2 regions of the Streptosporangium sp. NPDC002721 genome follow, and region 1 is predicted to be linked to the other one. Evidence: riboswitches for the same ligand, from Rfam matches in the RefSeq annotation. Region 1 holds a riboswitch; the other holds the start of a gene.
What was found. Region 1 has a riboswitch for thiamine pyrophosphate ahead of ACFYWM_RS05995 (purine-cytosine permease family protein). Riboswitches for the same ligand answer to the same signal wherever they lie in the genome.
Positions count from the first base shown of each region.

Region 2: it holds a riboswitch for thiamine pyrophosphate, as region 1 does, so the genes downstream of both, ACFYWM_RS17365 (TenA family protein) here and ACFYWM_RS05995 (purine-cytosine permease family protein) in region 1, are expected to answer to the same signal.

Region 1 is NZ_JBIAQI010000003.1:392,017-397,263, forward strand. Features, by position in the region: gene ACFYWM_RS05980 (DM13 domain-containing protein) at 30-626, shown strand; gene ACFYWM_RS05985 (TenA family protein) at 642-1,247, shown strand; gene ACFYWM_RS05990 (rhodanese-like domain-containing protein) at 1,398-1,721, shown strand; TPP riboswitch at 1,869-2,007, shown strand; gene ACFYWM_RS05995 (purine-cytosine permease family protein) at 1,999-3,372, shown strand; gene ACFYWM_RS06000 (methylated-DNA--[protein]-cysteine S-methyltransferase) at 3,396-3,980, opposite strand; gene ACFYWM_RS06005 (PAS domain S-box protein) at 4,106-5,247, shown strand, end outside.
Region 2 is NZ_JBIAQI010000011.1:112,466-117,712, forward strand. Features, by position in the region: gene ACFYWM_RS17340 (cobalamin biosynthesis protein) at 1-588, opposite strand, end outside; gene ACFYWM_RS17345 (phosphotransferase enzyme family protein) at 572-1,378, opposite strand; tRNA gene ACFYWM_RS17350 (tRNA-Arg) at 1,786-1,859, shown strand; gene ACFYWM_RS17355 (MazG nucleotide pyrophosphohydrolase domain-containing protein) at 1,984-2,358, shown strand; gene ACFYWM_RS17360 (hypothetical protein) at 2,686-3,180, shown strand; TPP riboswitch at 3,291-3,389, shown strand; gene ACFYWM_RS17365 (TenA family protein) at 3,377-4,060, shown strand; gene ACFYWM_RS17370 (TetR/AcrR family transcriptional regulator) at 4,151-4,783, opposite strand; gene ACFYWM_RS17375 (SDR family oxidoreductase) at 4,899-5,247, shown strand, end outside.

The DNA of each region.
Region 1 (5,247 bases):
CCCCCGTCACCGGAGGCCGGAGGTATCCGATGAGAGTCAAGAGGTTGCTCCGACATCCCGTCACCTGGGGCGTCCTGGCGTTCGGCGCCGTCGCGCTGGGTGTCGCGCTGTATCTGTTCCAGCCGTGGCGCCTGTTCACCACCGTCGAGGTGAACGAGGCGCTGCCCGCCGTAGCGGCGTCCCCGGCGTCCCCGGCGTCCCCCGGCCCGGAGGCCACCGGAACCACGGAGCCCGCCGCGTCCGCCACCCCCGCCGCGCCGACCACGCCCGCCCGGGAGCCGAAGGTCCTGGCCACGGGCACGTTCGTCTCCCACGAGCACGAGACCGAGGGCAGGGCGAGGATGCTGGAGCTGCCCGACGGGAGCCGGGTCCTGCGGATCGAGAACCTGGACACCTCCGACGGCCCGGACCTGCGGGTCTGGCTCAGTGACCAGCCCGTCAAGGAGGGCAGGGCCGGATGGTTCAACCTGGACGACGGCGAGCACCTCGAACTCGGCGAGCTGAAGGGCAACAGGGGCAACGCCAACTACGCCGTCCCCGCCGGGGCCGACCTCGACAGCCTGAGGTCCGTCACCATCTGGTGCAAGCGCTTCGGCGTCTCCTTCGGGGCCGCCACCCTGACCTGACACAATCTCCGACCCATGAGCGTTTCTGAGGAACTCCACGCCATCGGCCGCCCGCTCGTCGAGGCGCAGCTCGCCCACCCGACGGTCGCGGGCATCGCGCGGGGGGACCTGCCCGAGCCGGTGTTCCGGTCGTGGCTGGAGCAGGACTACCTGTTCCTGCTCGACTACGTCCGCGTCTTCTCGCGGCTCGCCTGGCAGGCCCCTGACGGGCATCTGGGCGACCTGGTGGACCTGGCGCACGCCACCTTCCACGAGGAGCTGAGCCTGCACCGGTCGCTGTCGGCCGAGTTCGGCGCCGACCTCGGCGGGGCGAGGAAGGGCCCGGCCTGCGCGGCGTACACCTCGTTCCTGCTCGACTCCGCGGCCGTCTACGCCGACGGCCTGGCCGCGCTCTACCCCTGCATGTGGGGCTACTCCACGCTCGGCCGCGCGCTGGCGGAGAACCCGCCGGACGAGCCCCGCTACCGGGCCTGGATCGACACCTACGCCCACCCGGCCTTCGCCGAGCTGACCGGGCGCATCGCGGTGATGATCGACGAGGCGGCGCCGGACCCGGACAGGGCGGGGAAGCTGTTCACCGAGGGAATGGCCCACGAACTCGCCTTCTGGGACGTGCCCTGACCTCGCCGTCGTACGGCCGCCCGAGCCGGGCGATCTGGTAGGGGCGGACGTACCGAATTAGCCCCCTATCAGGGGAAATTGAAGGTCCGGATGAGGGCATCCACGGGGCTTTGCGCTCCATCCGGTGGAGGAGTTGGAAACAATGGGCGCATGAGTGTTCCTGAGGTCGAGGCACAGGCCGTGCCGGATGACGCGTTCCTGCTCGACGTACGAGAGAACGACGAGTGGCGTGCCGGGCACGCGCCCGGTGCCGTCCACATCCCGCTGGGCGAGCTGCAGTCCCGGGTCGACGAGGTGCCCAAGGGGGCGCCCGTCTACGTGATCTGCCGGGTCGGCGGCCGTTCCGCGAACGCCGCCGCCTGGCTCAACCACGTCGGCTGGGACGCGATCAACGTCGGCGGCGGCATGCAGTCCTGGGACGGCGCGGGGCGTCCGATGGTCGCCGAGAGCGGCCAGGACCCCTTCGTCGCCTGAGCCGTCCGGACCGCGTGAGGGGACGTCCTCGGCGGCGGCACCGCCGGCCGGGGCGCCCGTGGACGGGGGCCGTGCGGCGCGCGAGGAGGTCCTCGCCAAGACGAGAGGGCCCTTGCCAAGAAAGGAATGGATGGCATAATCAGGGCGAATGTCTACCGCGGGAGCTCGGGCGTGACCGGGCTGAGAGGGCGGAACCACGCGGAGGGTCTTTGACCCTCGGACGCACCGCCGACCGCATGAACCTGTCCGGGTAATGCCGGCGTAGGGAGTGTGCGTGATGACGTCTGCCACCGTTGATTCCAAGGGTTCCGGCGACTCCGGGAGCCCCGGGGCGGTCGAGGCGCCCCTCACCCTCGGTGAGGCTCCCCCCAAGGCCCTCGGCGTGCTCGACCAGGGCGCGCTCTGGGCCAACCTGGGGGTGAGCCTGCTCGGGTTCTCCGGCGCGATCACGCTGATCAACCCGCTCGGGGACCGGCCGCTGAGCTTCGTGGCCGCGATCCTGGCCGCCGTCGTGGGCAGCGTCATCGGCACCGCGATGGTCGGCCTGGCCGCGATTCCCGGGCAGCGGACCGGCGCTCCGGCGATGGTCCTGCTGCGCGGGCTGTTCGGGGCCAGGCTCTCCTACCTGCCGACCGTGCTGAACATCGTCCAGATGCTGGGCTGGGGGGCCTTCGAGCTGTGGGTCATCGCCCAGGGGGCCCAGGCCATCGCCGGGTCGTTCGGCGTCGAGGTGCCCTACGCGGTCTGGGTGGTGGTCGCGGGGGTGATCACCACCGCGCTGACCATCCGGCCGCTGGGAGCGGTCCGCCTGCTCCGCAGGTACGTCACCGCCGGCGTGGTGATCTCGATGATCTGGTTCATGGTCGCCCTGTTCCAGCGGGGACCGGCGATCGGCGGCGGGTCCTGGGAGGCGTTCGCCCCCTCGGTCGACTACGTGATCGCGCTGTCGGTCTCGTGGGTGCCGGTCGCGGCGGACTTCGCCCGCTTCTCCCGCTCGGGCCGGGCCGCCTTCACCGGGGTCGTCGGCGGCTACACGATCGCCCAGGTGGCCTGCCTCACCCTCGGCATCGCGGCGCTCGCGCTGGTCGGCAACGACCCGAACCAGGTCTGGGACCCGTTCGTGGCCGCGGCCCTCGGCCCGCTGTTCTTCGGCATCCTGGTGCTGCGCGAGACCGACCAGTCGTTCGTGAACGTCTACTCCACCGCGATGTCGCTGCAGAACCTGCTGCCCAGGCTGGACCGCCGGGTCATCTCCGCGGTCATCGGCGCGCTGGTCACCCTGCTCGCGATCTTCGTCAGCGCCGACACCTACACCGGCTTCCTCGGCCTCATCGGGGCGGTCTTCGTGCCGATGTTCGCGGTGCTCGCCGTGGACTACTTCCTGCTCGGCGGCGACAGGCGCTGGGACACCTCGGAGACCGCACCCTCGCGCCCGCTCATGGTGCTTCCGTGGGTGCTGGGCTTCGTGACCTGGTGGATGCTCGCCGCGCTGCCGGCCGGCTCGCAACTCGCGTGGTGGACCTCGTTCTGGCAGGGGGCCCGCGACGCGCTCGGCTTCGTCCCGCAGCCGTGGATGAGCGCGTCCGTCGGCGCGTTCCTCGTCGCGGGTCTCGTCACCTTGGGGCTCGGCGCGCTCCGGCGCCGCTCCTGACAGTTTCCTGGCGCGGAAGAGGCCTACGCGCCGCCGGGGCCGCGGAGCAGGGCGGCGGACTCGATGCGCAGCAGGCGTTCCTTGGCGGCCGGGCCCCCGGCGTACCCGCCGAGGACGGCCTCGCTCTCGACCACCCGGTGGCACGGCACGATGACGCACACCGGGTTGCTGCCCAGCGCGTTGCCGACGGCGCGCAGCGCGCGCGGCCTGCCGATCCGCTCGGCGATCTCCAGGTAGGTCGTCACCGTCCCGTACGGCACCGCGAGCATCATCTGCAGCACGGTCCTGGAGAACTGGGTGGCCAGGCGCAGGTCGACGGCGATGGTGAAGGCGCGGAGCCGGGCGGAGAAGTAGGCGTCCAGCTCCCGGCGCACCGGGTCGAGCCGCCGGGCGTCGGGGCCGATGAACGTGCCGACCTCCCTGCTGACGCGCTCGAAGACGACGTTCTCGTCCTCGTAGCTGCAGGCCACCACACCCCTGCCCGTCACGGCGAGGGTGAGGCGCCCCAGCGGGCCGTCGAGCGTGCCGAACGCGATGTCGGGATGGCTCTTGCCGACGTAGTCGGGCGAGGTCACCCGTAGCAATGCATCGATGTCGCCGGATGACATGGCCCCACCCTTTCGTATCCAGGTGTGTGGTGACCGCAGAGTATCGGACGGATCGCCCGGCCAGTGGCAACACGTGCGGGACGAAAGTGCCAAGATCAGGCCGGTCGAGACGGCACTATGGGTGTGTGGTGGACTACAGGGCCGACAGTGACGGGGGCATCGGCCGCGGGGTCGTCGCCGCGGCGCCCAACGCGATCGTCGCCATCGATCGCGAGCAGACGGTTCTCACCTGGAATCCCGCCGCAGAACGCCTTTTCGGCTGGTCGGCCGACGAGACGGTCGGCCGCCGGGTGCCGGTGGTTCCCGAGGAGCTGACGGCCGAGCACAACGCGGTCCTGGAGAAGGTGCGCACCGGCGGCCAGGTCTCGCTGCGGACCAAGCGGTTCCACCGCGACGGCGGCCTGCTCGACGTACGGGTCGACACCGGCGCGATGTCCGCGCCGGACGGCGCCTTCCTCGGCTACGTCAGCGTCTACCACCTGGCCCAGGACGACGAGACCGCCAACGACCGCAACGCCCGCCGGGCACAGCTCGTCCGCAGGCTCACCGACGTGGTCGCCGACATCAACGCCGAGCTGGAGCTGCCCGCTGTGCTCGACCGGATCGCGGCGAGCCTCACCGACCTGACCGGGGCCGACGCGGGCGGGTTCGTGATGATCGAGGGTGACCGGCTCCGCCTCGTGGCCTGCCACAACCTTCCCGACCCGATGCGCGACTCCACCGCCGACCTGCGCACCAGCCTGGTCGGCAAGTTGCTGCGCGAGGGCAGGACCGTCCTGCTGGAGACCGGCGACCAGGACCGCCTGGACCGGCTGATCTGGTCGCAACTGCCCGGCCTGCACACCATCGCGCTCGGCCTCGCGGCGATGGGCGGGCGGTCGTACGGCGCGCTGTACGCCCTGTTCGCCAAGCGCAAGGCGGGCCACCTGGAGCTGGAGCTGCTGGAGCTGCTCGCCGGTCACGCGGGTATCGCCCTGGGCAACGCGATGGCCTACCAGGAGGCCGTACGCCAGCGCGCCCACGAGCGGGCGGTGTTCGACGCCAGCGCCGACGGCATCGCGGTCCTCGACGACACGGGACGGGTCGTCCGGTGGAACCCGGCCGCCAGCGAGCTGACGGGCTTCCACGCGGCCGAGGTGATCGGCGGGCCGCCGCCGTTCCAGCTGCCGGGCCCGGGGGACAAGCTCAGCATCCAGCTGCCCTCGGGCACCTGGCTGGACGTGCTCTGCGCGGAGATCGTGGAGACGGGCGAGATCGTGGTCGACTT
Region 2 (5,247 bases), on a different contig from region 1:
GTAGCGGGCGTTCCGGTGGCCGACCATCGCGTCCAGCGTGTTGACGGCCCGGTACGCGAGCAGGCCGGGCACCCCGGCCACCGCCCCCCAGAACAGCGGCGCCACCACCGCGTCGGAGGTGTTCTCCGCGATCGACTCGACGGTGGCCCTGGCGAGCCCGGACTCCGCCAGCCCGGACGGGTCGCGCCCGCACAGGTGCGACAGCCGCCCCCGCGCCCCCGCGAGATCCCCGTCCTCCAGGAACCCGGCCATGGCCACGCCCTCGCGGCCCAGCGTCGTACCGCCGATCACCGCCCACGTCGCCGCCGCGCTCAGCGCCGCCCGTACCACCGGGTTGCGCGACCGGGTCGCGAGGTGGCCGAGCAGCGCCACCGGTACGACGCACAGGACCACGTGCAGGACGCCCCGGGCCCGGCCGTCCCCGTACACCCGCCGCTCCACCCCGGCGGCGGCGGTGCCGAACAGCGCGACCGGATGCCCGCGCCGGGGGTCGGCGAGCACGGCGTCGATCGCGACCCCGGCGAGCATCCCCACCCCCTCGGCCACTCCCCTGCCCCTGGTCTTCCGCCGCCTAGACGAGATGCTCATGGAGCTCATCCTGGTGGGTCTCCAGCCACACCCGGGCCCGCCGGATGCGCTCCCCCGCCCCACCGGCCCACATCCGGGCCCACCCGCCGCCGTTGCCCTGCGCCTCGGCCTTGGCCCGCATCGCGTGATAGGAGCGGTCGAAGCGGAGCCGGGCGAGATCCAGCAGCCGGCGGCGGTCCCGGGGCACCAGCCCGTACGCGTCGCAGAACAGCCGGAGCCGGGGACCGACGTCGAGGCGGCGCTGGAGCGGTTCCAGATCGATGGGGTCGGCGATCGGCGCCCAGTGGCGCAGCGTGGTCACCACGTCGAACAGCCGGGTCGTCGGCCGGGCCATGTCGAAGTCGATCAGCGCGGCGGGACGCCCGTCGCGGAAGATCACATTGTCGAGGTTGACGTCACAGTGCCCGACCAGCTCGGGGACCGCGTCGTCGTTGGACCCGGCCTCCCAGACGGCCCCCCGAGGCGGGACGAACCCCTCCGCCGCGTCGTGGAACCCCCGCAACAGCCGCGCCAGCGCGCCCAGCGTCTCCCCGGTGAGCGCGTACGGAGGCAGCGGCCTGGCCGCGGACTCCCCCTCGACGTAGCTCAGGACCTCCCTGCCCCGCTCGTCCACCCCCAGCGCCCGGGGAGCACCCTCGAACCCGGAACGCTCCAGGTGGAGCAGAAGCGCGTGCACCGACTCCGTGGAAGCCCTGCTGGGCCGCCGGACGGTGTCCCCGACCCGCACCACCCCGTCGGTAACATCACCGCCCAGAAGGGGAATCTCCTCTTGGATCGTGGTGACGAACATGGCATACGAGCCTAGACCGCCCCGCCTCCCCAGGAGAACGATTCGGGCACACCGCCCCCGCCGGACAGGCCCCCTAAAAACCCTCCCGCCCCCACCCTCCCCCTCCCAGACCTCCGGCCCCCGCGCTTCCTAACACCCCGCCCGCCCCCGCCCGGACTCCCAGCCCCCGCGCTTCCGAACACCCCGCCCACCCCCGCCGCGCCCGACGGAAGACCGACCAGGTCAGCGGCCCAGAAACCTCGCCCTCCGCCCCGGTTCCCCTCTTCCGAACGGCCCTCACCCACCCGAGCCGGAGCGGGTGAGCGATCGCTCCCCCCGGGAAGCGGGAGATCCACAGAGTGATCCTTACGACACCGACCCAAAACCGATACGTGGGCACTCCCTGGATCATGCACAATTGAGCGGGAGCACCCTTAGCTCAGCTGGACAGAGCACCGGACTTCTAATCCGACGGTCGCAGGTTCGAATCCTGCAGGGTGCGCGATCAAGACCAGGTCATCCACGCGCTGACCTGGTCTTTCGCTTGTCCAGGGCCCGAGCCCCTCATGCGGCTGCAGGTATCTGCTCCGGACCTCGTTGTCGGACCCGTCTCCTACACTCCCGGCATGGACTTGAGGCAGCTCACCGACGAGGTCGAAGCCGTATCGAGCACCTACGCTCTCAAGCACGGGATCATCCGGGATGACACCTGGTTCCTGCTGAAGCTTCAGGAAGAAGTCGGTGAGCTGACGCAGGCGTTCCTCATGCGCTCCGGACAGGCCAGGGACAAGGGCTGCTCTCCGGAGGAGCTGGAGTCGAACTTTCGATCTGAGCTCGCGGATGTCCTGTCCCAGGTCCTGCTCATGGCGCGACATCACGGGGTCGATCTGGAGGCGGAGATTGAGCGGAAGTGGATGCCGTGGCACCCTGACCGGCTCCCCGCACATGGTGGGAGCCGAGCGGCCGAGGCTGGCTCGAACGACGCTGTGGACTCCGCGTAGACAGAACCGGTCGCCACGGTGAGGCTGTGCCCCTTGCTGGATCCCGGCCCAGTCCCGCAGGCTGCCGGAGGAGTGGGACGCCCTGCCCAAGGGCTCGTCCTACCTCGGCAGCGTGGGTATCGAAGAGCTGTCGGTGAACGTGCGTGACCTGCTCGCAGACGCGGACGACACATCTGCGTCCCCCACGATGTCAGGTTGGGCTGTGAAGCCGACAGTCATAACCCAACCGAAAACCGTCGACCTCCGTGTCAATGGCCAAGCGCGTGTCGCCGCTGGTGGCCAGGAAAGATCATCCATGCTTGCCGGACAGACACGATGGAGGACGACGTGGTGATCGTGCAGCGGATCGTGATCCGGTGGACCAAGCAGGCGCGTGGCGCCGAGGAGGCCACGCGTCGACGCGAGATCCCATCGGCGTTCGAGCTGCCGCCGATGCCCGACGCGCCGCTGATCGTCCATGATCTCCTCGCCGACGAACAAAACAGGTACGCACCCACCGGCGTGGTCAACGGTCATTCATTCCCGGCGCGGCTCGACGGGCTGCGGTTCCGGCTGTCCGAAGCGGCGGTCGAAGTGGAGCGAACCCCGGTATGGGCCGCGTACCCGACCAACCGCCATCCCAGCCGGGTGTTCCTGCTCCACCCAGGAGAGCGCGCGCGTTACCGGGCCAACTTCCGCTTCAGCGGATACAGCACCCAGTGGTACTACGAGCAATGGACCGTCAACATCGCTCACGAGCCATGGCGGCGCGACCTCTTCCTGGCGGAGAAGGTGGACCACGACAAGGACGAGCGGGTCTCTTTGTACGGCGGGCACCGCTGACCCGGCCGTTTCACTTTCGGGCGATGCGAACGAACACGGCGCCAGGTGCGAACCGGCCCTCCGATGAAGATCACCTGGCCTGTCAGGCGGGCGAGCGGGCTGTTACTCTCGATCATGACGCGGGGTGCCCCGGAAGATCTGGGGCTGAGAGCACACCCGTCGAACCTGATCTAGTTCGAACTAGCGAAGGGACGTCATGTTCTGCGACGAGGTCTGGGCACGTTCGGCCGCACTGCTACGAGCCATCCATCGGCACCCCTTCAACACCGCGCTCGGCGAGGGCACCCTCGACCGGCGGCGGTTCGCCTTCTACATCGTGCAGGACGCCAGGTATCTCGGGGCGTTCTCCAAGGCGCTCGCCACCGCCTCGGTGCGGGCCGACGACTCCCAGGAGGCCGCGTTCTGGTCGCGCAGCGCGCACGCCGCGCTGGACGCGGAGCGGACCCTGCACGAGGGCTACATCGAGGAGTACGGTCTGACCGCCGCCGATCTCTCGGAGATCCGGACCTCGCCCACCTGCCTGGGCTACTCCTCCTTCCTGCAGGCCACCGCGCTCTCCGCGCCGTACCCGGTGCTCGTGGCCGCCGTCCTGCCGTGTTTCTGGGTCTACCAGGACGTCGGCGCGGCGCTTCTGAAGCAGACCCGCGACATGGCCGACCACCCTTACCGGGCGTGGATCTCCACCTATGCCGATCCGGACTTCGCCAAGTCGGTCGAGCAGGCCAGGGAGATCACCGACCGGCTGGCGGCCACGGCGGACGGCGCGACCCGCACGGCCATGGCCGAGGCGTTCGTCCAGGCCACGGAGTACGAGTGGATGTTCTGGGACAGCGCGTGGCGCCGGGAGTCGTGGCCCACGGCGCAGTGGCTGCCCGGCTGACACCGGCGCGTCCCGGCGCCGACCCGGTCACGCGAAAGCCGGGCCCCATGCCACAGGCCGTGGCCACTGGAAGGAGATCCGCCGCCGGGCTCAGATGAGGTCGGCCTCGATCAGGGCCAGCAGGCCGGCCGCCGCGTCGTGCGCGCGGGTCCACAGCTCGTCCGGACCGGGGGTCGGGCCGCCGAGGAGGGCTGTCTCGACGAGGTCGGCCTGCAGCAGCGCGGCGAAGGTCCGCGCGCCCCGCAGGGGGTCCCGGATCTTGGTACGCAGGCTGTCCGGCCAGCGGTCGAAGTAGCGGGTGAGCTGGGCGAGCTGGTTGCCGATGACATCGCTCCGGTAGCGCTTCCCGAGCTCGGGAAAGCGCGGGGCCTCCCGGGTCACGACGCGGTAGAGCGCGAGCTGCTCCGCGGAGAGGACGAACGGCAGGTGATGACCGCCCGCCTGGGTGAGGCCCTCCAGGGGAGGCAGGTCCAGCCAGGGCGGCTCCTCGGCTCCCGGATTGGCCACGCAGGCGGTCTGGATCACCGCGACGAACAGGTCGTCCTTGTTGTCGAAGTGCCGGTACAGCGTCTTGATGGACACTCCGGCGCTCTCGGCGATCCGGTTCACCGAGCTGCCCGCGTAGCCGTCCTCGAGGAAGGCCTCCAGCGCGGCCTTGAGGATCACTTCGCGTTTGCGCTCCATGAGACCCGCCTTCGGGTCGTCCGCGGCCCAGGTACGCATGCTCTCTCCCTCGGGTTCGCATCGCCTTGACAAAGCATACGACAGCAGGCACTGTCATGACGTACGACAGCGATCGCTGTCGTACGCGCAGGGACAGCGAAGAGGAGTGATGAACATGTCCGGTCTCACCGGGAAGACGGCACTGGTGACGGGCGCCAGCCGGGGCATCGGCCGGTACACCGCACAGCGGCTGGCCAGGGACGGAGCGCGGGTGGCCGTGCACTACGGCACGAACGAGCAGGCCGCCAGGGACACCGTCGCCTCCATCGAGGCCGACGGCGGCTCGGCGTTCCTCCTGCGGGCGGATCTGGCGGCCCCCCATGCGGCGGAGGCCCTGTGGACGGCGTTCGACGAGCACGCCGACGGAGTGGACATCCTGGTCAACAACGCCGGGGTGGTCGTCTACGGCGACGTGAACGAGGTCGCGGAGGAGGACTTCGACCGGCTGTTCGCGGTCAACGTCA